4 regions of the Pantoea sp. SO10 genome follow, and region 1 is predicted to be linked to each of the others. Evidence: predicted binding sites of a transcription regulator. Region 1 holds the regulator's gene; each other region holds the start of a gene.
What was found. Region 1 encodes Fur, which represses iron uptake genes when iron is present. Its sites were predicted from a motif close to ATAATAATGAGAACNACTATCAA; they were not measured.
Positions count from the first base shown of each region.

Region 2: a site for Fur is predicted at 2,305-2,327, ahead of efeU (iron uptake transporter permease EfeU). Genes of this name have one in related genera too.
Region 3: a site for Fur is predicted at 4,579-4,601, ahead of fes (enterochelin esterase). Genes of this name have one in related genera too.
Region 4: a site for Fur is predicted at 4,656-4,678, ahead of fhuF (siderophore-iron reductase FhuF). Genes of this name have one in related genera too.

Region 1 is NZ_CP040095.1:1,242,838-1,250,232, forward strand. Features, by position in the region: gene nagB (glucosamine-6-phosphate deaminase) at 1-119, opposite strand, end outside; gene nagE (N-acetylglucosamine-specific PTS transporter subunit IIBC) at 461-2,488, shown strand; gene glnS (glutamine--tRNA ligase) at 2,641-4,308, shown strand; gene FCN45_RS05735 (hypothetical protein) at 4,545-4,940, shown strand; gene fur (ferric iron uptake transcriptional regulator) at 5,001-5,450, opposite strand; gene fldA (flavodoxin FldA) at 5,805-6,335, opposite strand; gene ybfE (LexA regulated protein) at 6,473-6,748, opposite strand; gene ybfF (esterase) at 6,916-7,395, opposite strand, start outside.
Region 2 is NZ_CP040095.1:2,494,845-2,502,239, reverse strand. Features, by position in the region: gene putA (trifunctional transcriptional regulator/proline dehydrogenase/L-glutamate gamma-semialdehyde dehydrogenase) at 1-243, opposite strand, end outside; gene putP (sodium/proline symporter PutP) at 693-2,177, shown strand; gene efeU (iron uptake transporter permease EfeU) at 2,386-3,219, shown strand; gene efeO (iron uptake system protein EfeO) at 3,274-4,389, shown strand; gene efeB (iron uptake transporter deferrochelatase/peroxidase subunit) at 4,392-5,669, shown strand; gene FCN45_RS11610 (hypothetical protein) at 5,967-6,170, shown strand; gene phoH (phosphate starvation-inducible protein PhoH) at 6,243-7,031, shown strand.
Region 3 is NZ_CP040096.1:489,904-497,298, forward strand. Features, by position in the region: gene FCN45_RS21745 (non-ribosomal peptide synthetase) at 1-2,787, opposite strand, end outside; gene FCN45_RS21750 (MbtH family protein) at 2,949-3,170, opposite strand; gene fes (enterochelin esterase) at 3,163-4,521, opposite strand; gene FCN45_RS21760 (TonB-dependent siderophore receptor) at 4,800-6,986, shown strand; gene FCN45_RS21765 (hypothetical protein) at 7,160-7,395, shown strand, end outside.
Region 4 is NZ_CP040095.1:643,474-650,868, reverse strand. Features, by position in the region: gene yjjG (pyrimidine 5'-nucleotidase) at 1-295, opposite strand, end outside; gene rimI (ribosomal protein S18-alanine N-acetyltransferase) at 304-744, opposite strand; gene FCN45_RS02960 (DNA polymerase III subunit psi) at 716-1,126, opposite strand; gene rsmC (16S rRNA (guanine(1207)-N(2))-methyltransferase RsmC) at 1,359-2,390, shown strand; tRNA gene FCN45_RS02950 (tRNA-Leu) at 2,523-2,609, shown strand; tRNA gene FCN45_RS02945 (tRNA-Leu) at 2,644-2,730, shown strand; tRNA gene FCN45_RS02940 (tRNA-Leu) at 2,760-2,846, shown strand; gene FCN45_RS02935 (DUF1435 domain-containing protein) at 2,940-3,224, opposite strand; gene FCN45_RS02930 (diguanylate cyclase) at 3,452-4,546, shown strand; gene fhuF (siderophore-iron reductase FhuF) at 4,714-5,508, shown strand; gene FCN45_RS02920 (YbaK/EbsC family protein) at 5,604-6,068, shown strand; gene FCN45_RS02915 (MFS transporter) at 6,065-7,285, opposite strand.

The DNA of each region.
Region 1 (7,395 bases):
GGCAGACCCAGCACGAAGGGACGCTCTGCGCTAGGCTTAAACGCATTAATGCGGTTAACAATGTGGCGTGCAGCCCATTTACCCACTTGGGTCGGTGTGGCCAAAGGGATCAGTCTCATGTCTTCACCTCAATTAAGATTGGAAATGTGGAGTTGCCGTTTCTCTGACAGTTTTGCCCTTAAGCGTAATGCGTTTAAGCGTAGCCACCAGGGATAAGTGCAACTCGATATTTTTTATCATAAAATAAGTTTGTGGTGCTGGCTAGCATTTCGCATTATCAAACCACCATTTTGGTGATTAAAGTCACAGTTATAATGGTTTTAATTTGCGAGGCGAATTAATTTATCTTTACACTGCGCCTCGTGGTGAAAAGTGTCATCAAGGTACCGGGCGACGGGATAATAAAATCAACCTGCGCCACGGCAAAACGCCAGTCTCATAGGGGGAGAATAAGGTGAGTATTCTAGGATATCTGCAAAAGGTCGGCCGCGCGCTTATGGTGCCGGTAGCGACTCTGCCGGCAGCGGCAATCTTGATGGGCGTTGGATACTGGATCGATCCAGATAGCTGGGGCGCAGGCAATGCGCTGGCAGCACTGTTGATCAAATCCGGTTCGGCAATCATCGACAATATGCCAGTGCTGTTTGCCATTGGTGTTGCATACGGTATGTCAAAAGATAAAGACGGCGCTGCAGCGTTAACCGGTTTTGTCGGCTTTCTTGTTGTGACCACACTCTGTTCTCCGGCAGCGGTGGCAATGATTCAGAAGATGCCGGTGGAGCAAGTTCCCGCTGCCTTCGGTAAAATTAATAACCAGTTTGTTGGCATTCTTGTCGGGATTCTTTCTGCTGAAGTCTATAACCGCTTTAGTCATGTTGAACTGCCAAAAGCGTTGTCCTTCTTTAGCGGTCGCCGTCTGGTGCCGATCCTTGTATCGTTCCTGATGATCCTGGTTGCGTTCATTCTGATGTATATCTGGCCGATCATTTTCGGTGGACTGGTAAGTTTTGGTGAGCATATTCAGAAGCTGGGTTCCGTCGGTGCGGGCATCTACGCCTTCTTTAACCGTCTGCTGATTCCTGTTGGCTTACACCACGCATTGAACTCGGTATTCTGGTTCGATGTTGCCGGTATCAACGATATTCCTAAATTTCTTGGCGGCGCGCAGTCTATCGCTGAAGGTACAGGTATCCCTGGCATCACCGGTCGTTATCAGGCGGGCTTCTTCCCAATCATGATGTTTGGTCTTCCAGGTGCAGCGCTGGCAATTTACCACTGCGCCCGCCCGGAAAACCGCGCCAAAGTCGGCGGCATTATGCTGGCGGCGGCCTTTGCCGCCTTCTTTACGGGTATCACTGAACCGCTGGAATTCTCCTTTATGTTCGTGGCGCCGGTGCTGTATGTGATTCACGCGGCACTGACCGGTCTTTCTGTATTCATCGCCGCGAGCATGCAGTGGATTGCCGGTTTCGGCTTCAGTGCGGGTCTGGTGGATATGGTGCTGTCAACGCGTAACCCGCTGGCGGTGCACTGGTGGATGCTGATCCCACAAGGTCTGGTGTTCTTCGTTATCTACTACGTGGTATTCCGCTTCACCATCCAGAAATTCAACCTGATGACGCCGGGCCGCGAACTCTCTGCGGGCGATGAAACCGATGGTTATGACGTCAATGTCGATAACAGCGGCAACGGTGAAAGCCAAACTGAATCTCTGGCGCGTCGTTATATTGCGGCGGTAGGTGGCTCAGAAAACCTGACCAACATCGATGCGTGTATCACACGTCTACGTCTGAACGTTAAAGATTCCGCGCAGGTTAATGAAGGTGTCGCTAAACGTCTCGGTGCTTCAGGTGTGATTCGTCTGAACAAGCAGAGCGTACAGGTTATTGTCGGTACGCAGGCGGAAAGCATTGCAACAGCGATGAAAACCGTACTGAGCAAAGGTCCGGTTGCGGCATCTGCCGCGGCGTCAACGGCTGCTCCTGCTGCTGCAGTAAAACCGCAGGCGGTGCTGAACAGCGAAAAAGCCGTGATCGCTACGCTGCTGGCGCCAGTAACCGGTGACATCGTTGCGCTGGAAAATGTGCCTGACGAAGCATTCGCCAGCAAGGCAGTCGGTGATGGTCTGGCCATCAAGCCAACCGGCAAAACCGTGGTTGCGCCAACCGCCGGAACTGTGGTGAAGATCTTCAACACCAACCATGCGTTCTGCCTTGAGGCGGAAAACGGCGTCGAGATCGTGGTACATATGGGGCTGGATACAGTAGCGCTGGAAGGTAAAGGCTTCACGCGTCTGGTTGAAGAGGGCGCAACGGTCACTGCAGGTCAGCCAATCCTGGAAATGGATCTGGACTTCCTCAATGCCAACGCCCGCTCGATGATCAGTCCGGTTGTGGTCAGCAATAGCGATGATTTCGCTGGTCTGAATTTACTGGCAACCGGTTCAGTGGTTGCAGGCGAAACCCCGCTGTACGAGGTTAAAGGCTAAGTCCTTGTGATTGAGCCAGAAGGCAGGAAGCGATTCCTGCCTTTTTTGTTTTAAAACGACCAACAAACGGTTGTTTCCCTCCTGCGCTTTGTGGATCATACTCCGTTACTTCGTGGTACAAATCACCCGTTATAGTTTTTGAGGATTTTGAGATGAGTGAGGCTGAAGCCCGCCCAACGAATTTTATTCGTCAGATCATCGACGAAGATTTGGCGAGCGGTAAGCACAACAGTGTGCATACCCGTTTCCCGCCTGAGCCCAATGGTTATCTGCATATTGGCCATGCGAAATCTATCTGCCTGAACTTTGGTATCGCGCAAGACTATCAAGGTCAGTGCAATCTGCGTTTCGACGACACTAACCCAGTTAAAGAAGATCTGGAGTTTGTCGAATCCATTAAGCGTGACGTGCAATGGCTGGGCTTTGAGTGGAGCGGCAACATTCGTTACTCCTCAGACTACTTCGACCAACTGTTCAACTATGCGGTTGAGCTGATCAACAAAGGTCTGGCTTACGTTGATGAACTGTCGGCGGATGAGATCCGTGAGTATCGCGGTTCACTGACGGCGCCGGGTAAAAACAGCCCATACCGCGATCGCAGCGTGGAAGAAAACCTGGCGCTGTTCGAGAAGATGCGCGATGGCGGTTTCGAAGAGGGCAAAGCCTGTCTGCGTGCCAAAATCGACATGGCGTCCAGCTTTATCGTGATGCGCGATCCGGTGCTGTACCGCATTAAGTTTGCCGATCACCATCAGACCGGCAGCAAGTGGTGCATCTACCCGATGTACGACTTCACTCATTGCATTTCGGATGCGATCGAAGGCATTACGCACTCTCTCTGCACGTTGGAGTTCCAGGATAACCGTCGTCTGTATGATTGGGTGCTGGATAACATCACCATTCCGGTTCATCCGCGTCAGTACGAGTTCTCACGCCTGAATCTGGAATATGCGGTGATGTCGAAGCGTAAACTGACTCAGCTGGTGAGCGAGAAGGTGGTAGAAGGCTGGGACGATCCGCGCATGCTAACCGTTTCGGGTCTGCGTCGTCGTGGCTATAGCGCCGCTTCTATCCGTGAGTTCTGCCGCCGTATTGGTGTGACCAAACAGGACAATATCGTGGAGATGGCTTCACTGGAATCGTGCATTCGTGACGATCTCAATGAAAACGCACCGCGTGCGATGGCGGTAATGGATCCGTTGAAAGTGGTGATCGAGAACCTGCCTGCAGGTCACGATGAGATCATCACTATGCCGAATCATCCGAACAAACCGGAGATGGGCACGCGTGAAGTGCCATTCAGCCGTGAAGTGTGGATCGATCGCGCTGACTTCCGTGAAGAAGCCAACAAGCAGTACAAGCGTTTGGTGCTGGGTAAAGAAGTGCGTCTGCGTAATGCTTACGTGATCCGTGCCGAACGTGTGGCGAAGGATGATGAAGGCAATATCACCTGCATTTATTGCACTTGTGACGTTGATACGCTGAGCAAAGATCCGGCCGATGGCCGTAAAGTGAAAGGCGTTATCCATTGGGTTTCTGCAATCCACGCGCTGCCAGCGGAATTCCGCCTGTACGATCGTCTGTTCAGTGTGCCAAATCCGGGCGCGGCTGAGGATTTCCTCACCACCATCAACCCAAACTCACTGGAAATCAAACAGGGCTTCGTTGAGCCTGGCTTACGTGCAGCCGATCCGATGGCACCGTACCAGTTCGAACGCGAAGGCTATTTCTGTGCTGATAGCGTCTATTCACAGCCCTCCAGGCTGGTGTTTAACCGCACCGTGGGTTTGCGTGACACCTGGGCAAAAATCGGCGATTAATATTTTTAGTCGCGAGCACGATAAGATCATGAAAGGGCGAGCAATCGCCCTTTTTTATTATCTCTATTTGGCCAGATACGACCTTTTATGCTGCACGCCCTCAACGAGCCATTAATTCCCTATTTGCGACTATTCTGACTTTAGAAAAATTAACCCATTTGGCAGTGTGAAAAACTTTTTTTCAGGTAGGCTATGCGCTCTCAGACGGTGCTCTGCGGCTTATCTAAGGAAAAAAAATGACAACTCTCGCCCAGGAAGCCAGGCATAGCGTGGTGGTTTTACATCAGCTTATTGAACGTATTTTCAATCAGGCGGAAGGCAGTGACGACAGCATTGATCTGTTTTTATCGCACTTTCATCCCGAGTTCAAAATGGTCACGCCGCAAGGCAAACGATTGGACCTCAATGAAATGGAAGTGCTGTTTCGCCAGTTACAGGGGCAGCGTGAAGGCATGCGCATTGCCACCAGTGAGCACGCCATCATCTCGCAGCAAAGCGAGGAAGTGACGATTCAGTATCGTGAATTACAGATGATGAACGGCATCAATCAGAGCCGCATTTCACTGGCGGTATTGGATTGCAGCACCGCCATTCCGCGCTGGCGCTACCTGCAGGAAACGCTTGTCGCCTGATTACAGGCATAAAAAAACCGGCTCAAGCGCCGGTTTTTTTATACTGCATAGCACACTCAATTACTTATCGTGGAGCGTATCGTCTTCGCGGCAGTCTCCCAGAGCACAATGACCGTACAGGTACAGGCTGTGGTTGCTGAGCTTAATGCCGTGGCGAGTGGCAATTTCACGCTGACGCGTTTCGATTGATTCATCGCTGAATTCGATAACTTTGCCACAATCCAGGCAGATCAAGTGATCGTGGTGATGCTGCTGAGTCAGTTCGAAGACAGATTTACCGCCTTCGAAGTTGTGACGGGTTACGATGCCCGCGTCGTCAAACTGGTTAAGAACGCGATACACCGTTGCCAGACCAATCTCTTCGCCCATATCAATCAGGCGCTTATACAAATCTTCCGCACTGACGTGATGGGACTCTGGGCCGGGTCCCTGAAGCACTTCCAGAATTTTCAGTCTGGGTAGCGTGACTTTCAGGCCAGCCTTCTTCAATGCGGAGTTGTTGTCAGTCATGCGGATATTGTCCTGTTACTTTGCTAATCACTTGCGGCGCAGGGGCCTTGAATGTTTAGGTCAACGCGCATTCTCATTTGCGTCTCATTATAGAACTCAAGCAGTGAAATGAAAACCAAGGCAACGTCCTTAATCACCAAAGGTTGTAAGGATATCGTCACTAACGTCTTCAAGACGCTTGGGTTTTGGATTCCATTTCACTCAGCCTCATTCTACTGCCAGAGGAATAAGCGGATGACCATTGCGGGTATTCTACAGATTTGCGGGGAAAAGTTAAAAAACCGTAGCTATTATTTTTATAGGAAATTCCGTTACCCGATGTGAGGCAGTGCGCACATCGGGCTGAGCAGGGAATTAAGCTTCAATAATCTCTTTCAGCTGCAGCTCATCAAAGATCTGCTTCACCCACTTCTCAACGCGTTCGTTGGTCAATTCCGGCTGACGGTCTTCGTCAATGGCCAAACCAAGGAAGTTTTTGTCATCGGCCAGGCCTTTAGAGGCTTCGAAGTGATAGCCTTCGGTTGGCCAGTGACCGACGATCACCGCACCATTCGGCTCAATGATGTCACGAATAGTGCCCATCGCATCACAGAAGTACTCGGCGTAATCTTCCTGATCGCCACAACCAAACAGCGCTACCAGCTTGCCATTGAAATCAATCTCTTCCAGCGTCGGGAAGAAATCATCCCAGTCACACTGCGCTTCGCCGTAATACCAGGTTGGGATACCCAGCAGCAGGATGTCGAACGCTTCGAGATCTTCTTTGGTGCTCTTAGCAATGTCATGCACTTCGGCGACATCTTTACCCAGTTGTTTCTGGATCATCTTTGCAATGTTTTCAGTGTTGCCGGTATCGCTGCCGAAGAAAATGCCTACGATTGCCATGGGTTAGGTAACCTCTTAAATCCTGATTGTGAAAGTAAGTCAGTTGACTGCACAGTTATGCGAATAATAGCAGACCGGTAAAAAGTGCGGAACGTATAAAGCCGTGACTTTGTGTTCCAGCGTGCGGTCTTCGCGCGTTACGACAGTTTGAGCTGTGCCAGCAGCATTTGTTCAATCAATTCGCTGCGACTGATGTTTTGCTGATCGGCCAGCGTGCTGAGGGCGTCAACCGCCTCGCTCGACATCTTCAGCTCAACACGACGCAGCCCACGCACTTTATCGCGCTTGAGCTGATTGCGTTTGTTGATGCGTAACTGTTCATCACGCGTCAGCGGGCTGGTTTTCGGGCGACCAGGACGCCGCTCGTCTGCGAAGAGATCAAGCGTAGTGCGGTCTGTCTGTTCTTTTGCCATGGTTTGTAAAACTGAGTGGGCGCGAACGGCGGAAAGGCGCTGCGCGATTAAAACATTATCGGCCCGACCACGGCGAAAAAATATCCGTGGCAAATTTTTAGCGCGACATCATACTCCAGCGCCTTCCCTGACGCCAACCCTAAAGCGCAAGCGGCAAGCTTTTGCTTTTACAGGTTAAAAAAACGCCGAACGGCGCGTAACACCGCATCGGGTTTCTCGGCGTGCACCCAGTGTCCAGCACCGCTGATCACATGTGCATGTGCCTGCGGGAACTGACGCAGCAGCGCATCGCGATGCTGATTATCCAGATAAGGCGAGTCGCCGCCGCGGATAAACAGCGCCGGATGCGGCCACGCAGGAATCTCTTCCCAGCCGGAAATGGTGCTGTAGTTATCCCACAGCACCGGCACATTAAAGCGCCATTCGCCCTCTGCGAAAGATTTGAGGATGAACTGGATCACGCCTTCTTCATCAATATGCTGACGCATTACTTCAGCGGCTTCGCTGCGGCGCGTGACGCCCGCGGCGCTCACGGCCCGGATAGCGGCAAAAATTTCGTCATGGCGGCGCGTTTGGTAATCAACGGGCGCGATATCGATCATTACCATTTTATCAATACGCTCCGGCGCGATGGCACTGAGTGCCAT
Region 2 (7,395 bases), 1.3 Mb from region 1:
AATATGTTCGGCGAAGTCGAGGAAAGGCTGCAGCGCCTCGTCGGGCACGCTTTCATCACCGGCGGCATCAATCAGCAACTGCGGGATTTCAGGCACGGATTCACCGGCTTCCAGCTGCTCCAGATAGTTAAAAATGGCCTGCTTGATCAGCCAGTGTGATGTGCGGTCAAGCTTCTGCGCCGCCAGTTTAATGCGATCGCGGGTGGCTTCATCCAGCTTCACCCCCATGGTAGTCGTTCCCATGATGTCCTCGTCCTCGAAAAGTAGTGATTCAACGCTTGCGTGGCAGCAATATCACCTATGTTGCAACTTTGTGCAACCAGGTTAAATGTGACCTCGGTTGCACGCTTTGAACCGCCGAAAGTGTTAAATCGATAAATGCGGCATGAAAATTGCTGCAAGAAACTCGCCAATGTTGCAACCGCCAGCAACAAGACGGTTCCTGAACCCGATAAGGTGCAACTCAAACTGTGAGCAGGCGCAACCTGCTGGCATGAAAAAAGCGAAGGAAGGTGAAACCTGTGTAACAGCTGTGTTAAATGCATTGTGCGCGCCGACCCTTTGCGGCAGGATACCGCGCCTTAAGAGAAATCGCTTTCTCTGGATGCGGTTAAACCAGGCTGCTGTCCCGTTCCGACAGCGCTGATCAAAAAGATTTCTCTTGATGGATCAAATAATAAGTGGAGAGACTCATGAGTGTAAGTACACCGATGTTGGTGACCTTTGTAGTGTATATCCTTGGGATGGTGCTAATTGGTTTCATCGCCTGGCGATCAACCAAAAGCTTCGACGACTATATTCTCGGCGGGCGCAGTTTAGGGAGCGTCGTGACCGCGCTCTCTGCGGGTGCTTCCGATATGAGCGGCTGGTTATTGATGGGCCTGCCGGGCGCCATTTTCCTGTCCGGGATCTCCGAAAGTTGGATCGCCATCGGCCTGATCATCGGTGCCTGGCTGAACTGGCGCATTGTGGCGGGCCGTCTGCGTGTGCAGACCGAGCATCACGATAATGCGTTAACCCTGCCAGACTTCTTCTCCAGCCGTTTCGAAGATAACAGCAAACTGCTGCGCGTTATCTCGGCGGTGGTGATTCTGATCTTCTTCACTATCTATTGTGCGTCTGGCGTGGTTGCCGGCGCGCGTCTGTTTGAAAGTACCTTTGGTATGGATTACCAGACCGCGCTGTGGGCAGGTGCCGCTGCCACCATTCTCTACACGCTGGTGGGCGGTTTCCTTGCGGTGAGCTGGACCGATACCGTACAGGCCAGCCTGATGATATTTGCGCTGATTCTCACGCCAGTTATCGTGATTGTTGCCGTCGGCGGCCTCGATGATTCACTGGCGGTGATCAGGACGAAGAGCCTTGAAAACCTCGATATGCTGAAAGGGCTGAACTTTGTCGCGGTGATTTCGCTGCTCGGTTGGGGACTTGGCTACTTTGGGCAGCCGCATATTCTGGCGCGCTTTATGGCGGCCGATTCGCATCACACCATCCGCAGCGCGCGTCGTATCGGTATGATTTGGATGATCCTGTGCCTGGGTGGCGCGGTGGCGGTGGGCTTCTTTGGTATCGCCTACTTCGAGAACCATCCCGATCAGGCGGCGGGCGTAAGCCAGAACGGCGAGCGTATCTTTATCGAACTGGCGCGTATTCTGTTCAATCCGTGGATTGCCGGTATCTTGCTCTCAGCGATTCTCGCCGCGGTGATGTCGACCTTAAGCTGCCAGCTGCTGGTGTGCTCCAGCGCCCTGACCGAGGATCTCTATAAAGGCTTCCTGCGTAAAAACGCCAGCCAGAAAGAGCTGGTGTGGGTAGGGCGCTTGATGGTGCTGGTGATTGCCTTGATTGCTATCGCGTTGGCTGCCAACCCGGAAAACCGCGTGTTAGGTCTGGTGAGCTATGCGTGGGCTGGCTTCGGTGCCGCCTTTGGTCCGGTGGTGCTGTTCGGCGTGTGCTGGAAACGCATGACGCGTAACGGCGCGTTGGCCGGTATGGTGATTGGCGCGCTGACCGTATTGCTGTGGAAAGATTATGGCTACGCCGAGCTGTATGAAATCATCCCAGGCTTCGCGTTCGCCAGTATCGCGATTGTGGTATTTAGCTTGCTGGGTCGCGGCCCATCAGAAGCGGCACAGCAGCGCTTTGCTGCCGCCGAAGCCCAATACCACAGCAAGTAACCTCTATCGCCATTGATGGCGACGTGTTTGATGAACCCCCAGGTGCGCGGAAATGCGCACCCTCTAAAACCCGCTCCCCCATCCGCAAAACAAAATTAATTTCCTGCAGTGACTTGTATTTCTCTCTTCAGTAATGATAATCACTATCGTTCGCACTTTACGTTTTTTTACCTAAGGTTTACCCTTCTTAAAATTCAAGAGGTTGGTGATGTTCGTTCCCTTTCTCATTATGCTGCGCGAAGGTCTGGAAGCAGCGCTCATCGTCAGCCTGATTGCCAGCTATCTCAAACGCACTCAGCGTACCCAATGGTTTCCCGCCATGTGGGCCGGCGTATTTATCGCTGCCGCGCTCTGCTTAGCGTTGGGCATCTTTATTAATGAAACTACCGGTGAGTTTCCTCAGAAACAGCAGGAGCTGTTCGAAGGCATTGTCGCGGTGATTGCCGTGGTGATCCTGACGTCGATGGTGTTCTGGATGCGCAAAGTTTCGCGCAATATCAAAGCCACGCTGGAAAAATCGGTCGATCAGGCGTTGCAGAAGCAGGGCAGCAGCGGCTTCCCGCTGGTGCTGATGGTGTTTCTGGCGGTGGCGCGTGAAGGGCTGGAGTCGGTGTTCTTCCTGCTGGCCGCGTTCACGCAAGATGTGGGTTATGCGCCGCCGCTCGGCGCGGTGCTCGGCCTTGCAACCGCCGTGGCGCTGGGATTTTTGCTCTATTACGGCGGCATTCGCCTGAACCTGGCGCACTTTTTCCGCTGGACCAGTTTGTTCATTCTGTTTGTCGCAGCGGGGTTGTCCGCCGGCGCCATTCGCGCCTTCCATGAGGCCGGTTTGTGGAATCACTTCCAGGATGTAGCGTTTGATATGAGCAACACGCTCTCAACGCACTCGGTGTTCGGCACGCTTTTGGAAGGGATTTTAGGTTACCAGGAAACGCCAAGCGTAAGCGAAGTGGCGGTGTGGCTTGCCTATCTTATGCCGGCGCTGCTGCTGTTTGTCTTCCCGGCCCGGCCTTCAGTCAACGCGGCACGTACCACACGCTGAAATTTAATCAGGTGCGATTGCGCGCCTGTTCTTCCATGTAACAGGGATATCACTATGACGATTCGCTTCCGCCGCAAGGCGCTGTTGGTTGCTATGCTGGCGCTTTCCGGTGCGGCTACTGCTGCCGTCCCGCAAGTCACGGTCACCGTGACGGACAAACAATGTGAGCCGATGTCGCTCAACGTGCAGGCCGGTAAAACCCAGTTCATCATCAAAAACAACAGCCAGAAAGCGCTGGAGTGGGAGATCCTGAAAGGGGTGATGGTGGTGGAAGAGCGTGAAAACATCGCGCCTGGCTTCAGCCAGAAACTCACCGCCAATCTGGAAGCGGGCGAATATGACATGACCTGCGGCCTGCTCAGCAACCCGAAAGGCAAGCTGGTGGTGAGCGGCGATGCGAAGAAAGCGGCAAACGGTAAACCGGATGTGCTGGAGCTGGTTGGCCCGATCGCCGACTACAAAGTCTACGTGATGAATGAAGTGAAAGAGCTGGTAGCGGGCACCAAAGCGTTTACCGATGCGGTGAAAGCCGGCGACATTCAGAAAGCTAAAGCGCTATTCGCACCTACGCGCGTGCATTACGAGCGTATTGAACCTATTGCTGAGCTGTTCTCCGATCTGGATGGTAGCATTGATGCGCGTGAAGATGACTTCGAGAAGAAAAATGAAGATCCGAAATTCACCGGTTTCCACCGCCTGGAAAAAATCTTGTTCGCCGATAACACCACCAAAGGTGCCGAAGAGTTCGCCAGCAAGCTAAATCAGGATGTGCTCGATCTGCAAACCCGCATCAGCGAACTGGCGTTCCCACCGGCGAAGGTGGTTGGCGGCGCAGCCGGTCTGATTGAAGAAGTGGCCTCCAGCAAGATCTCTGGTGAAGAGGATCGTTACAGCCGTACCGATCTCTCCGACTTCCAGGCCAACATCGATGGCGCGCAGAAAATCGTTGATCTGCTGCGTCCGCTGCTGCAGAGAAACAACCCGCAGCTGCTGGCGAAAGTGGATGCTAACTTCAGGAAAGTCGACGGCATTCTCAGCAAATATCGCACCAAAGATGGCTTTGAATCGTACGAAAAACTGACTACCGCTGACCGTAACGCGCTGAAAGGCCCGATTACCACGCTGGCGGAAGATCTCTCACTGTTGCGTGGAACCTTGGGTCTCGACTGATCATGAGTGATAAAAATGACGCGGCGCAGCCGTCGCGTCGTCGATTATTGCAGGGATTAGGCATGTTGGGTGGCGCAGCCGCCCTCGGCGGCGGTTGTCCGTTTCATACCGCAGCCGCCGATAGCTTCTCTCCCGGCACGGTTGCACCCAACTTGCGCCAACAGGCGCAACCTTTTTACGGCGTCCATCAGGCCGGTATCGTCACGCCGCAGCAGGCATCCATGATGCTGGTGGCGTTTGATGTGCTGGCGAGCGACAAAGCCGAGCTTGAACGTCTGTTCCGCTTGCTAACCGATCGCTTCGCTTTTCTCACGCAAGGTGGACCGGCGCCGGCGGTCACCAATCCGCAGCTGCCGCCGATGGATTCGGGGATTCTCGGTGCCGATATCGCGCCCGACAATCTCACCATGACGTTATCGGTCGGCACCTCGCTGTTTGATGAGCGCTTCGGCTTAAGCAAACACAAGCCTGCGCAGCTGCAAACCATGACGCGTTTTCCCAACGATTCGCTGGATGCGGAGCAGTGCCATGGCGACCTGCTGCTCCAGATTTGCGCTAACACCCAGGATACGGTGATCCACGCGCTGCGCGACATCATTAAACGCACACCCGATCTGCTGGCGGTGCGCTGGCGTCGCGACGGTTTTATTGCCGACCACGCGGCGCGCAGCAACGGCAAAGAAACGCCGATCAACCTGCTGGGCTTCAAAGATGGTACCGCCAATCCCGATACGCATAATCCGGCATTGATGGATCAACTCTTGTGGGTCACGCACGAACAGCAGGAACCGGCGTGGACGCACGGCGGCAGCTATCAGGCGGTGCGTATCATCCGTTTTCACGTAGAAATGTGGGACCGTACGCCGCTCGGCGAGCAGCAAACCATCTTTGGTCGTGAGAAGTTATCAGGCGCGCCGCTGGGTATGAAAAACGAGCATGACGTACCGGATTACAGCCAAGATCCCGATGGGGATTTGATTGCGCTGGATGCGCATATTCGTCTCGCTAATCCGCGCACGCCGCAAACCGACAGCAGCTTGATGCTGCGGCGCGGTTACAGCTATTCCAGCGGTATAACCGGCTCAGGTCAGCTGGATATGGGTTTATTGTTTGTTTGCTACCAGCATGATTTAACCAAAGGCTTTATTACCGTGCAGCAGCGTCTCAATGGCGAAGCGCTGGAAGAATATATTCGCCCGATTGGCGGCGGATATTTTTTCGCGCTGCCGGGCGTGGCGGATAAAAACCATTATCTCGGGCAACCTTTATTGCAGGCCTGATTAATAAATGTGCAGCGCCTGCGGTGTTTACCGCTCCGCAGGCGCATTTGTTAAGTCTTCCTTAAACTTTCCGCTGGAAGTAACCGCTTCCGAATGTTCTTAAAAAGTTCTGTTACCCGTTAATAAATCATCTATATGATAAATCTGACAAATTTAATTTAAGGTAAAAGACCTTAGGCTTCGCTTATCTTTTTTTCTTTACCGGGACGTAAAAATAATGTTGCAAACCACCGCAAATATGATGCACTTTATTCATAAGCGTTGTCAGTTGTGTGGCTAAGCCACTGGAGTTCGCGCATGATTCGTCTCTCTTTGGGACAGTTAAATAGTTTCACCACACGCAGTCCACTGCGGGGGATTTCTTCCCTCCAACGTAACCTCGCTACTTTTCAAACATCGTTCTTGTTCAATCTCATTCTCTTTACCGGTGCGCACCTGCGTTTCGGCGCTGATGCACACCATTCTCACTGGCTCGACACGGCTTACAAGGAAGCCAACTAAACCTCTAAAGCGTTCAAGTCATCGCCGCGGGTGATCCGCCGCGATAAATGAAACCAACTGTAAGGTGCCACTATGGGAAGACAGAAAGCAGTGATCAAAGCACGTCGTGAAGCAAGACGCGTTATTCGTAGCGACTCTCGCAGTCACCGTCAGCGTGAAGAAGAATCGGTCACTTCGCTGGTGCAAATGGGTGGGTTGGATTCGATTGGTATGGCACGTGATGCACGTGACCGCGGGCCGATTGAAGCCAGAAATGAAGCTCAGGCACACTATCTCCATGCCATAGAAACGAAACAGCTCATTTTCGCCACCGGTGAAGCCGGCTGCGGAAAAACCTGGATTAGCGCAGCCAAAGCGGCTGAGGCCCTGATCAATAAGGATATCGAAAGGATTATCGTAACGCGCCCGGTTCTGCAGGCGGATGAAGATCTCGGTTTCCTCCCCGGAGATATTTCCGAGAAATTCGCGCCTTATTTCCGACCGGTCTATGACGTTCTGGTTAAACGTCTCGGCGCTTCCTTTATGCAATACTGCCTGCGGCCCGAAATTGCCAAGGTAGAGATCGCGCCCTTCGCCTACATGCGTGGACGTACCTTTGAAAATGCGGTGGTGATCCTTGATGAGGCACAAAACGTCACCGCCGCACAGATGAAGATGTTCCTGACTCGCTTGGGGGAAAACGTGACGGTTATCGTCAACGGCGATATTACCCAGTGCGACCTGCCATCCCACGCCAGGTCTGGCCTTGCCGATGCGTTAGCGCGCTTCGAAGAGGATGAAATGATCGGCGTGGTGCGTTTCGGCAAAGAGGATTGCGTCCGTTCAGCGCTGTGCCAACGCACGCTGCACGCTTACAGTTAACCGTTTGATTGAGAATGTAGCTTAAGTAAAACCCGGCGCGCGCCGGGTTTTTTTTTGTGTCCCCCCTCGGCTCGACACCATCCCCCTGCGGTAACAATTAGCGCCATTGTATTATTGATACCTGTAAAAGTATTTTTGGTGATAAATGGCACTCCCGGTCAAAAATAATTTCAAGAACAATCCTGGTCACTTTATCAGGGTTCATCAGGGGCTTAACTCAAATCATAAGAAATTTCCTATATAAATCAGACCGCAAAGATCATCTCGCTTTATTGCCTTCCTAAAATTCCAGCTATATATTCGCGCGGTAACACACAGGGAAAGTGTGCCTACGCGTGCTTTCCGCGCCATTTTTACAAGGAGT
Region 3 (7,395 bases), on a different replicon from region 1:
CGGCAGCTGCGTGGCGAGCTGCGCCAGCAAACGGGCGTTGAGATCGGCATCGGCGCGCAGCGCATCATCCTGCACCGAGCAGTAACCAATCAGGCGATGCGTGGCGCCCATTACTTCGGCGATCACCACGGCGGTGCTGACTTCCGGCAGCGCCACCAGCGCATTTTCCACTTCACCGAGTTCGACGCGGAAACCGCGCACTTTAATCTGGTGATCGGTACGGCCAATAAACGCCAGCTGTCCATCCTGACGCCAGCGCATCAGGTCGCCGCTGCGGTACATCACATCGCCGTCGCGGAAGGGATTAGCGACAAAGCGTCCGCTGGTGAGATCGGGACGACGCAGATAACCGCGCGCGATGCCGGTTCCGGCGATATACAGCTCGCCAGCAGAACCAATTGGCACCTGACGCAACTGGTTATCCAGCAAATAGACTTCGCTGTTGCCCACCGGACGACCAATCACCGGCTGCGGTGACGCCATGACGCTGGCACCGAGCGTATCGATGGTGTATTCCGATGGGCCGTAATAGTTGTGGATCTCCATCTGCTGCTGTTGCTGCATCAGCTTCCACAACGTTGGCGTGGCCGCTTCACCACCAATCATGACGAAAGAGGGACGATGGTTATCGGCTTCCAGCAGGCCGCTGTCGATCATCTGCGAGAAGAACGACGGCGTGATATCCAGCAAATCGACCGGCACCGCGTTCATCTGCTGAATCAGGCCCCACGCGTCGCGGCGCAGCTCTTCGTCGAAGATATTCAGCTCGCAGCCCATCAGCATGCAAAACAGCGGTTCCCATGAAGAATCGAACGAGAAGGAGGCGGTGTGACCGGCGCGCATGCGGCGCGGGCTGCTGGCGCTAAAGCGCGCAATCGCCGGGCCAAACAGATGCTCGCGGTGCGAAAGGAACAGATTGAGCAAACCTTGATGGGTGCTCATCACGCCTTTCGGGCGGCCGGTCGATCCTGAGGTGTAGATCATGTAGGCCAGATCGTCGCCGCACAGTTGGGTATCGGGTCGTGCGGTGGAAAGGGTGCTCAACGCAATCTGATCGATCAGCAGATGCGTTAACTCCGGCATTTGCGCCAGCGTGCTGGAGTGCGTCAGCAGCAGCTTCGGCTGCGCGTCATCGCACATCAGCGCCAGGCGTTCGCGCGGATAGTCGAGATCGAGCGGCATATAAGCCGCGCCGCTCGCCAGCACGCCGAACATCGCTACCAGCGAATCCACCGAGCGCGGAATGCCAATCGCCACCACGTCGTCTGCTTGTAAACCGCGCGCAATCAGCAGATGCGCCAGTTGCATCGCGCGATCGGCTAACTGGCGATAGCTCAGGCTGCGATCGCCGCACACCACCGCGGTTTGCTCGCCGTAGTGCTCAGCGGCTTGCAGCAGGATATCGACGATGGTGTGGGTATCGGCGGGCGGCACGATGGTTGGTCCGGTCGACCAGCGTTGCAGATCGATCTGTTCCTGTGGCGCCAGCAGTGACAGCGCGCCGATTTGCGTGTTGGCATCCGCCGCGAATTGCGTGAGCAAGTAGCTGATGCGCTCGGCGTGACGTTGTAGCGTTTGTGCCTCGTAGCGGCGCGGGTTTGCCACCAGCGTCAGCTGCAATGCGCCAGCGCGGAAGCCAACTTCGAACTCGAGATCGTCGACCGGGCCCATCGCCAGCGTGTGCGTTGGGGCTGCATGGCCATCGAATTGCAGATCGTCGTGGTAAACCTTGACGTTTATCACCGGACCATACAGTGCCTGGCTGCTGCCGACCAGACCAAGATCGCGGCGCAGCTGTTCCGCTTCATAACGCTGATGACGGCGCGCTTTGCGGATTTCGCCTTGCACCTGCTGCACCAGCATCGGCAAGGTCATCTCATCGCTGACGCTGAAAATCAGCGGCAACACGTTGACCACCGGACCGAGGGCAGAAATCGCCGCCGAACCCATGCGGCGCATAAACGGGAAGCCAATCGACAAACGTTGGCAATTACTGAAGCGCGCCAGATAGGCCACCAACAGCGCGCTGACGATATCGCCTTCGCTGCTGTCGGCGAGTGGTTGCTGCTGACGCAGCGTGGTCAGTTGCGGCAGCGTTACCTGACAGCTGATCGGGCGATCGCCGGGATCGCTGATGTTTTCACTGGCAAGCGTCAGGGTTTCCGGCAAATCCGCTGCGTAACTTTGCCAGTGGCTGGCGGAGCGGGCAAAAGCTGGCGAATCCTGCCACTGCTGAATCTCTTCAATCACCGTGGTGAACGGGGTAAACGGCGAGGGCGCGGGCGCTTCGCCGGCGCAAAGGGCGGCGTAGATCGCTGCGACGCGTTGAGTCAGCGCTTCAAAGCTGAAGCCATCTACCAGCAAATGGTGATAGCGCTGATACCACAGCCAGCTGCCGTCGCCGATGCGCATCAGCGCGTGACGATAGAGCGGTTTGTCGCCGTCGGCGGGCAGATCGGCAGCGAGATCGGCCTGCATCAGTTTGTGCGCCTGGCTGCTGGCATCGCCGCGCTGGCTGAAATCGTGCCATTCCGGCGCGACCGGCGCTTGTGCACCAAACCACTGCGCCGGATTGCCCTGCTCATCCAGGCCGAAGCGCGCCTGCACGGTATCGGCTTCCGCCATTGCCTGCTGAATGGCGCTGTCCAGCGCCGCGCGATTGATGTCGCCGTGCAGCACGCTGTAGTGCGCCACGGTAAATTGATTGCGCTGCTGCGCAATGCTGTCAGCGATCCAGATGCCGGGCTGCGCCGCGACTAACGGATAAGGTTGGTTGAACGTTGCCAAAGGACAATTCCTGTCTAATTCCCGTCATCCTTCAAGCTGCAGCCGCGTTGGCTGCATGCGTTCACCCCAGTCACTTACTTCAGTAAGCTCCTGGGGATTCGCGCACTTGCCGCCTTGCTGCAGCTCGAATGATTTGGGAATAAATGATTGAAAGAAAAAAATTAAGCTGCGGTAGACGACGTCTGTTGCGTCGCTGGCCGCATGTCGTGCCAGTTTGCTTCGATAAACTCAATGGCAGCGCTGCGCGTCAGCGGTCCCGCCACGTTGTGCCAACCTGCCGGAACCGAAGCAAAAGCGGGCCACAGGCTGTATTGCTGGCGCGCGTTAATCAGCACCAGAAAATCGAGCGCATCGTTATCAAACGGATTCTGTTGTTCAGACATGGTGGTTACCTTCAGAGGTTGATGTAGGGGAGAGAAAATCGGCCAGCAGCCAGCGGCAGCCGTCGATCAAACCGCCACGCCAGCACAACGCATCGTGCCCTCCGGCGAAGCGGCGAAAATGTAATTCATGGCCTGCGGCTTGCAGCGCCGGGACGATCTGCTGGTTGACGTACACCATGTCCGCCTCGCGATCGCCCACTTCCTGGAAAATCTTCAGCTTGCCCGGCGGTAAGTCGCCCTGTTGCAGCTGCTCCAGTAGCAAGCCGGGCGCGTGCTGCTCGCGGTTGGCGTAGTCGCGGATGTATTGCAGATGCGGCCACCAGAAGGAGCCGGATTGTGTAAGAATGCGGCCAAAACGCTGCGGCCAGTGCAATCCGGCATAGAGCGCGGCGAGTCCGCCATAGCTTTGCCCGGCCACCAGCGTGCGGTCGGCGTCGCTGCTGAACGCCGCGTGCTGGCGTGCCAGCGGCAACAGTTCCTGCTGCACCGCCTGCCAGAAGGTTTCATTGCACGGCAGTTCGGCTTCGCGGTGCTGGCTGTTGATGACATCGATAAACAGCCAGCAGGCAGGCGGCAGTGTGCCATCGGCGGTTACCTGATCCAGCGCGCTGAAAATCGGTTGACCGTAGACCCAGTTTTGTCCATCGAGCAGGATTGCCAGCGGACGCTGTTCGGGCTGAGCGGTTGCACCGGTGCTATAAAGCCAGACGTTGCGCGTGACGTTGAGCAACGCGCTGTGCCACTGCAGGGTTTGCAGCGTATCCGGCCAGGTTTCGGCCATGCCGGCATCCAGCGCGCGCCAGGCCGATTGATCCGGCGCATACGGCATGTGCGCGTTGCTCAGCGCAAAACGGCGGCTGCTGAGAAACGGCGGCGTGGGATTGAATTTGTCGGGGATCGCTAGCGGCATCAGCGAGATCCACCACTTACGCTGCAGCGCGCGGCATTCGGCATCATCGCCACAAAACAGCGGCGGTAACTGCTGCGCGGTGGCGGGGATCAGGCTGTAACTGCCGCGCCAGTCAGATTCAATGGCTGTTGACCAATGCCAGACGTTGCTGTCGCCGACACGCACCAGACTTTCTGGCGCTTCGCTGTGGTGATCGGTGACGCCGTTAATATCGACATAAACTCGTTCAGTGGAAGAACGTGCGGAATGCCCTTCGGGATCGCGCCAGAAGAAGTGCATGGTCGTTTGACCGCTTTCGTCTCGCTCCACCAGCGGCGTACCGACCGCATAAAGCCGCTGCCACCAGCTTTCGCTTCCTATTTCGGCCTGCTGCAACCATTGCGCAACTGTTCCGGCGGGCAACCACGTCTGCGTCGTATTTTCTGCGCTTGTTAGAAACATCCTGCAACCCATCTCCACATTTTGTTCACTGTCTTTACTTAATCAAAGCTAATGCAAATGCTATTGATAACGATTTACATTTGCAATATGATTTTTCGTGCCTGATAAACCTCCGTAATTTCAGTGGATTATTTTGTGAAGGACGTCACGCAGGGAGATTAGGACCGTCAATAACGCAAGAGACTAATATTTCAATCCGTTACAGCCATTATCGTTGGGTGAGGGCGACTGAACGGATTATTTCATCTACAAGGCAGTTTGAAATAGAGATGGCAACTATGTCTGTTAAAGCTAAAAATTCAGCAATACCTGCTGTGGCACGGCAGTTCAGATTCAATCCTCTGTACCTTTCTCTGGCCTCAATTTTGATGGTGACACCAGCCGCCTTCAGCGTGGCTGCCGAAGAGACCCTTACCGTAAACGCCGACACGCGTGAAAGCGTGACCTCGCCGCTGCAGGGCTACTTGGCGAAAGAGAGCGCGGCAGGCACCAAAACCGCGACGCCGCTGCGCAAAACCCCGCAATCCATTTCGGTGATTACCCGCGAGCAGATGGACGATCTGGCTGCGGCCTCCGTTGCGGATGCGCTGAGCTACAGCAGCGGCGTGTTGACCAACTATCGCGGTAACTCCAACCGTAATGATGAGATCATCGCGCGCGGTTTCCGCTATGCGCCGAAATTCCTCGATGGCCTGAGCTACGGTTTATCCGGCCAGACGGGCGCAGCGGGGCAGATCGATCCCTGGTTGCTGGAGCGCGTAGAGATGATCCACGGCCCAGCTTCTGTGCTGTACGGCCAGGTGAATCCGGGCGGTATCGTGGCCATGACCAGCAAGCGCCCGACCGCGCAGAGCATTCACAAAGTGCAGCTCAGCACCGGCAACCAGCATTTGGGTGAAGCGGCGTTTGATTTTGGCGGCAAGCTGAATGATGACAACACGCTGTTTTACCGCCTGAACGGTATTGCCAGCACCAAACATGAGTTCGTTAAGGACAACAAACAGCAGCGCATGGCGATTGCGCCAGCGATAACCTGGCTGCCGAACGCAGACACCAGTTTCACGCTGCTGACGATGTATCAAAACGAGCCGAAAGCGGGATACCGTAACTTCCTGCCGGCCAGTGGTACGTTGAAAGAGAGCAGTGCGGGCTTTATCCCTTACGATTTCAACGTCAGCGATCCGAGCTTCAACGAAGCCAAGCGCGAACAGACGTCGATTGGCTATATCTTCGAGCACAATTTAAGCGATAACATCAGCTTCACGCAGAATCTGCGCTACAGCAACATGGACGAATCGTACAAATATCTGGTGTATACCTTTGATGCGGATAACGATCACTCGATCAACCGTCGTCCGCAGCATGACAAGATCAAGTCGAAAGAGTTGGGTCTCGATAACCAGCTGAAAGCCACCTTTGAAACCGGCAACATCGCGCACACCGTGCTCGGCGGGCTGGATTACAAGTGGAGCGACGTGGATAACAAACTGTGGCGCGACAGCGGCGATCAGTACATTCTCGACTGGGCGAATCCGACACGGATCAGCATCAACGAGAGCGATTTGACGCTCACTACCAGCACGCGCAAGAAGCTCGATCAGGTGGGTGTTTATCTGCAGGATCAGCTGGAGTGGAATCAGTGGAACCTGCTGCTCTCCGGACGTCACGACTGGAGCGAAGTGCGCACGCAGGATCGCACCGACGACAGTGAAACCCAGCAGAATGACAACAAGTTCACTGGCCGCGCGGGTCTGCTGTATGCCTTCGATAACGGCATTTCACCGTACGTCAGCTACAGCACTTCCTTCGAGCCGAACCTCAACAGCGGCGCGCCAGGCACCGATCCTTTTAAACCGACCACCGGCGAACAGACCGAAGTGGGCGTGAAGTATCAGCCGGTAGGTTGGGATGCGGTGTTTACCGTGTCAGCGTTTGATATCACGCAGAAAAACATCACCGCTTATAACAGCGTGACCGGCTACAACGAGCAGATTGGTAAAGTGCGTTCGAAAGGCATCGAAACCGAAGCGCATGCGCAGATCACGCCAGAGATCAAACTGTTAGCGGCCTATACCTACACTGATGCGGTGACCAAAGAGAGCAGCATCACGCAGCGCATCGGCCATTCACCGTCGAGCATTCCGCGTCATGCGGCGTCGGCGTGGGGCAGCTATACCTTCCTTGATGGCGTGCTGAGCGGCTTAACGCTAGGCAGCGGCGTACGTTATACCGGCACCGCGCCAGCGGATGAAATTGGCGTCGACAAAGTACCGCATTACACCTTGTATGATGCGATGGCGAAGTATGAGCTGGGCGAAGCGGCGAACTCGCTGCGTGGCACCACGCTGCAGCTCAACGTCAATAATCTCGCGGATAAGCACTACGTGGCGTCATGCAGTAATGAAAGCGCCTGCTTCTACGGCAGCGGTCGCACCATTGTGGCTTCCGTCAGCTACAGCTGGTAATTCCCTCCGGCGGCCTGCGTGGCCGCCGTTTCGTTTCGCATTCCGTGCGACGCGCTTTTCAGCCAGGTATTTATTAAGCGGTTTTCGGAAAATACTGTATTTGTGTGACTGTCATCACTCTGCAAGGCACGTTAAAATACGCGCTTCTCATTTAGCAGGGGTTTTTCGTCACGATGTTATCGCGCTTCACTTTAGCCACTTTGATGGCAACAATCATGCTCACCGGCTGCGCCCGCCTTGCCGCCGTTACTGGTACATCTCATGACAGCACTGCGACTGCGGACGCATCCGCCGCTCAGCCTGCAACCGGCGCGCCAATCGACAATAATGATTCGCCTTCTCCATTCGAGACCGGCCCAACGGTGATTAACGTTTCGCACCTGGTGACGCGTACCGATGACGGTTCTTC
Region 4 (7,395 bases), 600 kb from region 1:
GCGGCAGGCAGATATCGGCCATTGCGCTGAGGAAATCACTGTTGAGTACTTCGGGTGCGACGCTCAGCTTTTCGCCCCACAAGGTGAAGCGGCGCGTTTGCAGCTGCAGTGCGGAAATGGTGCCGTTCTGGTAATCGACCCACAGCGGCTTGTTGATCGCCTGATAATCGGTGTAATCCTGCGCAGAAAATTGCACGTCATAGCGGGCAAACATGCGCTGCAAACCAGCGTAAGCATCGAAATGGAAAAGCGTTTCGTCTGCATCAAACAGGATGCAGTCCCAATCGTTTAGCATGGTGCTCCTTAAAGCGTTAGCGCCATAATGATGGCATCTTCTCGTCCGCTGGCAGTGGGATAATAGTTGGGGCGTACGCTCACCTGATGGAAATCCAGCTGCTCATACAACGCAATCGCCGGCATATTTGAGGCGCGCACTTCCAGCCACAGCGTCATCACGTCGCGCTGCTCGAGCTCAGCAATCAGATGCTGCAACAGCTGGCGCGCCAGGCCGCGGCGCTGGAAGTCGGGATCCACCGCAATATTGAACAGCGACGCTTCATCCAGCACCACTTGGGTGATGGCGAATCCGGCCAGCTTACCTTCAACTTCAATGCGGATATTAACGAAACGTTCGCCTTGATTGCTGCTAAACGTCTGCTCGCTCCACGGAAAAGCATGTGCGCGGCGCTCAATCGCCAGCAGCTGCGGCTGGTCTTCAGGGGTGACTAAAGAGATGGCTGTCATGGTTACACATCTGTTGCCACAGGGCGCGTTTTGCTGCGCCGCTGCTGATCAGTTCATTGAAAACGGCGGTGTTGAAGGTAATGCCGTTAAAGGGATGTTCGCTCTCGACGCCCAGCAGCCAGCCGGCGCAATCGACCTGCTCCGGCAGCATTTGCAGCTGGTCTGGCGTTAACGACATGACCTGCGCGGGTTGAATGTTCAGCGCGCGCAGCACGTCGCGAATCAGCGGTTCTTGTAGCGTGGGTGCCTGTTCGGCCACCAAAACCAAACGCGTGTCGGGCAAAAGCGTGACGGCAATTTCCCCTTGCAGCACGCGCGGACGCCGCAGCTGATACTGCGTAATCCCCATTTGCTGTAGAAGCCAGTCGCGCCTTGTGCTCATGCTATTACCCGTTATGCTGCCAGAATGCGACGCTATGCTAGCAAACCCATCGAACATGCGCCAACAAAGCACCCTACACAAAATAATTCGAGTTAGAGGAAGGCGGCAAACGAGTGAAGCCCGATGAGCTTACTTCAGGTAAGTGATTCGGGTGAGCGAGAGCAGCCAACGCACCTGTAACTTGAAGTATGACGTGTATATAATCGTCGCTCTGATTTAACAGGAGTGCTCCATGTCTGCTTTTACCCCGGCCAGCGAAGTGATTCTGCGCCACAGTGATGAATTTACCGCCCGCAACGTTCTGTTTGCTGGCGACCTGCAGGATGACCTGCCCGCCCAGCTAGAAACCGCGTCGAGCCGCGTGCATACCCAGCAATATCATCACTGGCAGAACCTTAGCCATCGCCTTGGTGAACGTGCGGTTTACAGCATGGTTGCAACCGCTGCCGATGTTGAAGGCTGCGATACGCTGGTTTATTACTGGTCGAAGAACAAACCCGAAGCGCAGTACCAGCTGCAAAACCTGCTCTCTTTGCTGCCGGTAGGCTGCGATATCTTCGTGGTGGGTGAAAACCGCAGCGGCGTGCGCAGCGCCGAAGGCATGCTGGAAGCGTGGGCGACGCTGGAGAAAGTTGATAGCGCGCGTCGTTGTGGCCTGTATCACGGTCGTCTCGATAAGCAGCCAACCTTTGATGCCAGCAGCTACGGCCATACTTATCAGCTCGAGGATCTCACCATCCATACCTTGCCGGGCGTGTTCAGCCGTGATGGTCTGGATATCGGCAGCGATCTGCTGCTCTCCACGCTGACGCCGCATTTCCGTGGCAAAGTGCTGGATATCGGTTGTGGCAGCGGTGTGCTGGCAACGGTGATGGCGAAAGTGTCGCCGCGCGTGCGTCTGTGGCTGTGCGATGTGCATGCTGCTGCGATTGAAGCGAGTAAAGCCACGCTGGCCGCCAATGAACTGGAGGGTGAAGTGTTTGCCAGTAACGTTTTCTCTGACGTTACCGGCCGTTTCGATATGATCATCTCCAACCCGCCGTTCCACGATGGCCTGCAAACCAGCCTTGAAGCGGCTAACACGCTGATTCGCGGTGCGCTTAAGCATCTGAACAGCGGCGGCGAACTGCGTATCGTGGCTAACGCCTTCCTGCCGTATCCACAGATTCTGGATGAAACCTTTGGCAATCACGAAGTGCTGGCACAAACCGGACGCTTCAAAGTCTATCGCGCCGTATACGGTCGCGGTGCCAAAACGCGTTAACAGCAGCGCGGCGGCAGAAACGTTGCTTTTTACAGCGATCGTTTTGCCGTCGCGAAATATGTGTTGACGCAATGAGTAAAATCTCTAAAATGCGCCTCCGTGGTTAGCAATACTTTAGGGTGTTGTTAGTTTGCGATGGTGGCGGAATTGGTAGACGCGCTAGCTTCAGGTGTTAGTGTCCTTACGGACGTGAGGGTTCAAGTCCCTCCCTTCGCACCAAACTAAAATCACACAGTTTATATCTGCGCACTGAGCGATGGTGGCGGAATTGGTAGACGCGCTAGCTTCAGGTGTTAGTGTTCTTACGGACGTGAGGGTTCAAGTCCCTCCCTTCGCACCAATGCGACGATATAAACAGACAACTAAGATGCGATGGTGGCGGAATTGGTAGACGCGCTAGCTTCAGGTGTTAGTGTTCTTACGGACGTGAGGGTTCAAGTCCCTCCCTTCGCACCAACAGTTGTCACTCCTTTCGAGCAGTAAATCCCCCGAAAGATTTTTCAACGAACTTCACGCTCTCAGCGTGATGTTGTCGTTTCTGCGATTTGATCAGATAACGTGGAAATTGACCGACACCGCCGCTAAGCCGCCCGCCAATGCCAGACAAGATGGCAGCAACAGATAGTGACGCAGGCGATGGTGAAACAGCATCACCACGGTCAGCAGCAACGCCACAATCATCACTACTCGCCATTGACTGAAACTCGGTTCCCATAACGCGAAAACCGGCATCGCCGCGCAGGGTAATAACACGCCCCAGCCGCTATCCAGACGTTTACCCATTACCCAGCTCACGCCCCATAGTCCGCAGGCGGCCATTATCGCCATGATCATCGCGCAACCCTCAAATGATAAACATTCGCATTATCATATGACAATATTTCTCATCTTGCAGCGAATTTTTGTCGCAAGCCATGCCGGATGACAGAATTACTGGAAAATGTTAAATTGCCGCCGATAACAATATCGCTAACACAACAATAACGTGCTCTCTATCCGGGTAGGTAAACTATTACTTGCGGGTAGCGCTTTGATATATCAGGGCTGTCACGAGAATAATAATGAAATTACAATCTTATGATGAGTTGAAACAGAGTAAATATCGGCTGTCGCTGATGCTATTTCTGTTTCTTAATGTCGCCGTTTCGCTTTTTTGCCTGCTGCCGATTTTAGGCAGCGATAGCCCAATACGCTCGCTGCCGGTGGACGTTGTAGCGGGCTTCAGCTCCACGCTGCTGGTTATTTGCTTAATGGCGTCAAAACAAAAATTACCGCTATTAAATCCTGTGGCTTTTATTTTGGGTGCGCTGTGGGCGTGGCATATTAACCACAGATATCATCTGGTTTACTATTTTGATGGCAGCTTTTTAATTATCAGCCTGTTAAGCGTGTTCTTTATCAGTGCCATTGCGCTGAGTGATTATTTGATTGCATTCTGTTTACACATCACACCGCCGGTATTAACCGTGCTGTTATTGGATGATGGTCAGCATTTAATGATGATCTTGTTCACCATTACGCTGCCATTAATCGGCTTTTCACTGCACCATTTAATGCGTCGTCGCTTCGATACTTTTACCCGTCGGCTGGTGAGCCAGCTGTACGAGGAAAAAGAGAGCTTCAGCGATTTGAGCATGCTCGATCCGCTTACCGGCCTGTACAACCGCCGTGGATTGAAGAATCGCCTTGATACCATTCTGGAAAACCACGCCGGCAGCCACTTTGTGCTGCTGCTGGATATCGACCACTTCAAAGCCTACAACGACAATTACGGCCATGCGATGGGCGATCAGGCGCTGGCGCGCGTGTCCGTGGCGATCCGCGACGCGGTACGTTCGCGCGATGTGGTCACACGCTACGGCGGCGAAGAGTTTCTCGTGCTGATGACCAATGTAAACGCCTCAATCGCAATGAAACTGGCTGAACGCATTCGTCAGTACGTGGTGGATTTAGAAATTCCGCACCGCTTCAATGAGAAAGTCTCGACGCACGTCACCATCAGCGCTGGCATCGCGCCCATCTTTGCTGACGATTTTGACCAGGCAGTCGCTAATGCTGACCGCGCGCTGTATGTGGCGAAAAATCAGGGACGTAACACTATTCTGGCGTGGGAAGATTTGCCGAAATTGACGCAGGCGAGTAATGAACTGATATAAAGCCTCGTCATTACCCAACGCACACCTCGTCGCGGCGCAATTTATTGCGCGATAAATCGTGTCGCGACGAAAATGTGCGTTAACAGATGCATGTGCAGAAATGTTGTTCAAAATGCTGGGAACGATTATCATTTGTCTCTCGATTCCCGTTATCACTCAGGACCGGCATGACCATCATCACGCGTCAGGATCATCGCTTCAGCGAGCATCCACTGATCTTTATGCAGAGCGATCGCAGTTTAGCGAGCGCGCTGGAAGATCTGATGCGCGATCAACGCAGCTACATGCTGGATAACCTCAAGCTTGGCCAGCCGGCACCCGCCGGGACGTTAACCCTGGCCGAGTGGTCTAATCCGCTTCACTATCGCCGCCTGACGCAGCGCTACAGCGACTATCTCTATCGCGATCATCCTGATGTGCAGCAGGAAGCTAAGCCGCTGCAGTCGCTATGGGCGCAGTGGTATTTTGGCCTGCTGCTGCCACCGCTAATGATGGCGTTATTGCAGGAACCGCGTGCGCTGAACTGCTCGCCGCATCTGATTCACGTTGAGTTTCACGAAAACGGCCATCCGTGCGCTTTCTGGCTGGATATGCAGGAAGATGAGGATGCGCGCTACCTCCATGCCCAGCAGCGTATCGATCGCCTGATTCAGCAATGCCTGATTCCGGCGGTTAACGGCATGACGCAGCATGGTGATATCAATGCGAAGCTTATCTGGAACAACATGGGCTTTTCGTTTTACTGGTTCCTTGGTGAATTGAAAAACCAGTTGCCAGAAGAGACGATTTTGCAGCTGGAACAGGCGCTATTTTTCAGCAAATCCCTGCTCGATGGCAGCGATAATCCGCTGTATCGCACCATGATCCCACGTAATGGCGAAATGGAACGACGCAGCTGCTGCCAGCGCTATCGTATCCCCGATGTAGAACGTTGCGGTAACTGCACGTTAAAAGCGGTGTAGCACCCGCGCATTCTGTTACAGATTCTCCTTTTCTCCCGTTTACACTTTTCCAGGCTTATGGCATTTTTTCGGCTCTGTTTTTACCGGAGATAACAATGAGCCTGGAGTCGGTACGGCACTTCTTTGCCGAACATGCACCGGATATCGACATCATCGAGATGCCGGAAAGCACCGCCACCGTTGAGCTGGCCGCACGCGTTCATGGCGTTCAGCCTGGGCAAATCGCCAAAACCCTGTCGCTGAAAGTGAAAGATGCCATCGTGCTGATCGTTACGCGCGGCGATGCGCGTCTCGACAACCGCAAGCTGAAAGCTGCGCTCGGCGCTAAGGCGCGCATGTTAAGCGTGGATGAGGTGGTGAACTGGACCGGACATCCGGTCGGCGGCGTTTGCCCGTTCGGGCTGGAAAATCCGCTTACCGTCTATTGCGATGTGTCGCTGCGCAGCTTTGATGAAGTGCTGCCCGCAGCCGGATCGATTCATAGCGCGGTGCGCATTTCGCCGCAGCGCATGGCGGAACTCACCGCGGCGAAATGGGTTGACGTCTGCGAGGCGCTTTAAGACGACTCGCGCGCGGCAGCACCGGAGATTTCGATGCCGCGCGTCTCGCGACCAAAGGCCACTAACACGCAAATCAGCACCGCCACCGTTCCGGCGACAATCGCCATACCCAAACCATAATTGCCGCCGTGCGCCTCGGCGATACGCGACTGCAGCGTTGCATTCACGGAGGCGATCAGATTCCCCAGCTGATAGACAAAGCCCGGCAGCACCGCGCGCGCATTGGCGGGCACCAGTTCGGTAAGATAGGTCGGCACCACGCCCCACGCGCCCTGCACCATAAACTGCATCAGAAACGCGCCGATACCGATCATCCATGAACCGCTGGAGAAGGCCCACAGCGGCAACACCGGCAGCGCGAGGAATGACGCCAGAATAATCGCGCGCTTGCGGCCAATGCGCTCGGACAATGCACCAAAGGTAATGCCGCCCAGCATCGCCGCGATGTTGTAGCTGATGGCAATGATGCTGACGGTGTGCGGATCAAACTGATGCTGCACTTTCAGGAAGGTGGGATAGAGATCCTGCGTACCGTGGCTGAAGAAGTTAAAGCAGGCCATCAGCAGCACCATATAGATACAGATTTTCCAGTGCTGGCGGATAATCGGCAGCAGCGCATTGCTCTCTTTCCGCTCGCGCGCCGCCAGCCACACCGGCGATTCCGGCACTTTGAAGTAGATAAACGGCAGCAGCAGAATCGGCAACGCGCCAATCAGGAACATGCCGCGCCAGCCGACCGTTTCGAAGAACAAACCAAAAATCACCGACGCCAGCAGATAGCCGCACGGATAACCAGCCTGGAAGATGCCGGACATCAAGCCGCGCGAGCGATCCGGAATGGTTTCCAGCGCCAGCGACGACGCCACGCCCCAAATCCCCCCCATCGCCACGCCGTAAATCACGCGGAAACCGAGGAACGCCGTGAAGGTGGGCGACCACGCCGACAGCAGCTCAAACGCCGAGAACATCACGATATTGAGCATCAAAATCGGTCGGCGGCCATACTTCTCCGCCAGCCGACCAAACAACAGCGCGCCGATCGGACGCACGGCGAGCGTGAGCATGATGGCGAGGGAAACATCGGAGACGCTGGTATGGAAATACTGGGCAAGATCGCTGAGGACAAACACTAAGATGAAGAAGTCGAACGCATCCAGCGTCCAGCTCGCGAAACTGGCAAAAGCCACGTTGCGCTGGGTCGCAGTCCAGTTGAACATGTTGGTATCCTGTCTGATGAGCTTCCGGTTCGTTGGCCGGATTTATAGTAGAAGTTACCGCGCGAATAATTTCACGGGTTACTAATTTGTTAACTATTTGTATATAGCAT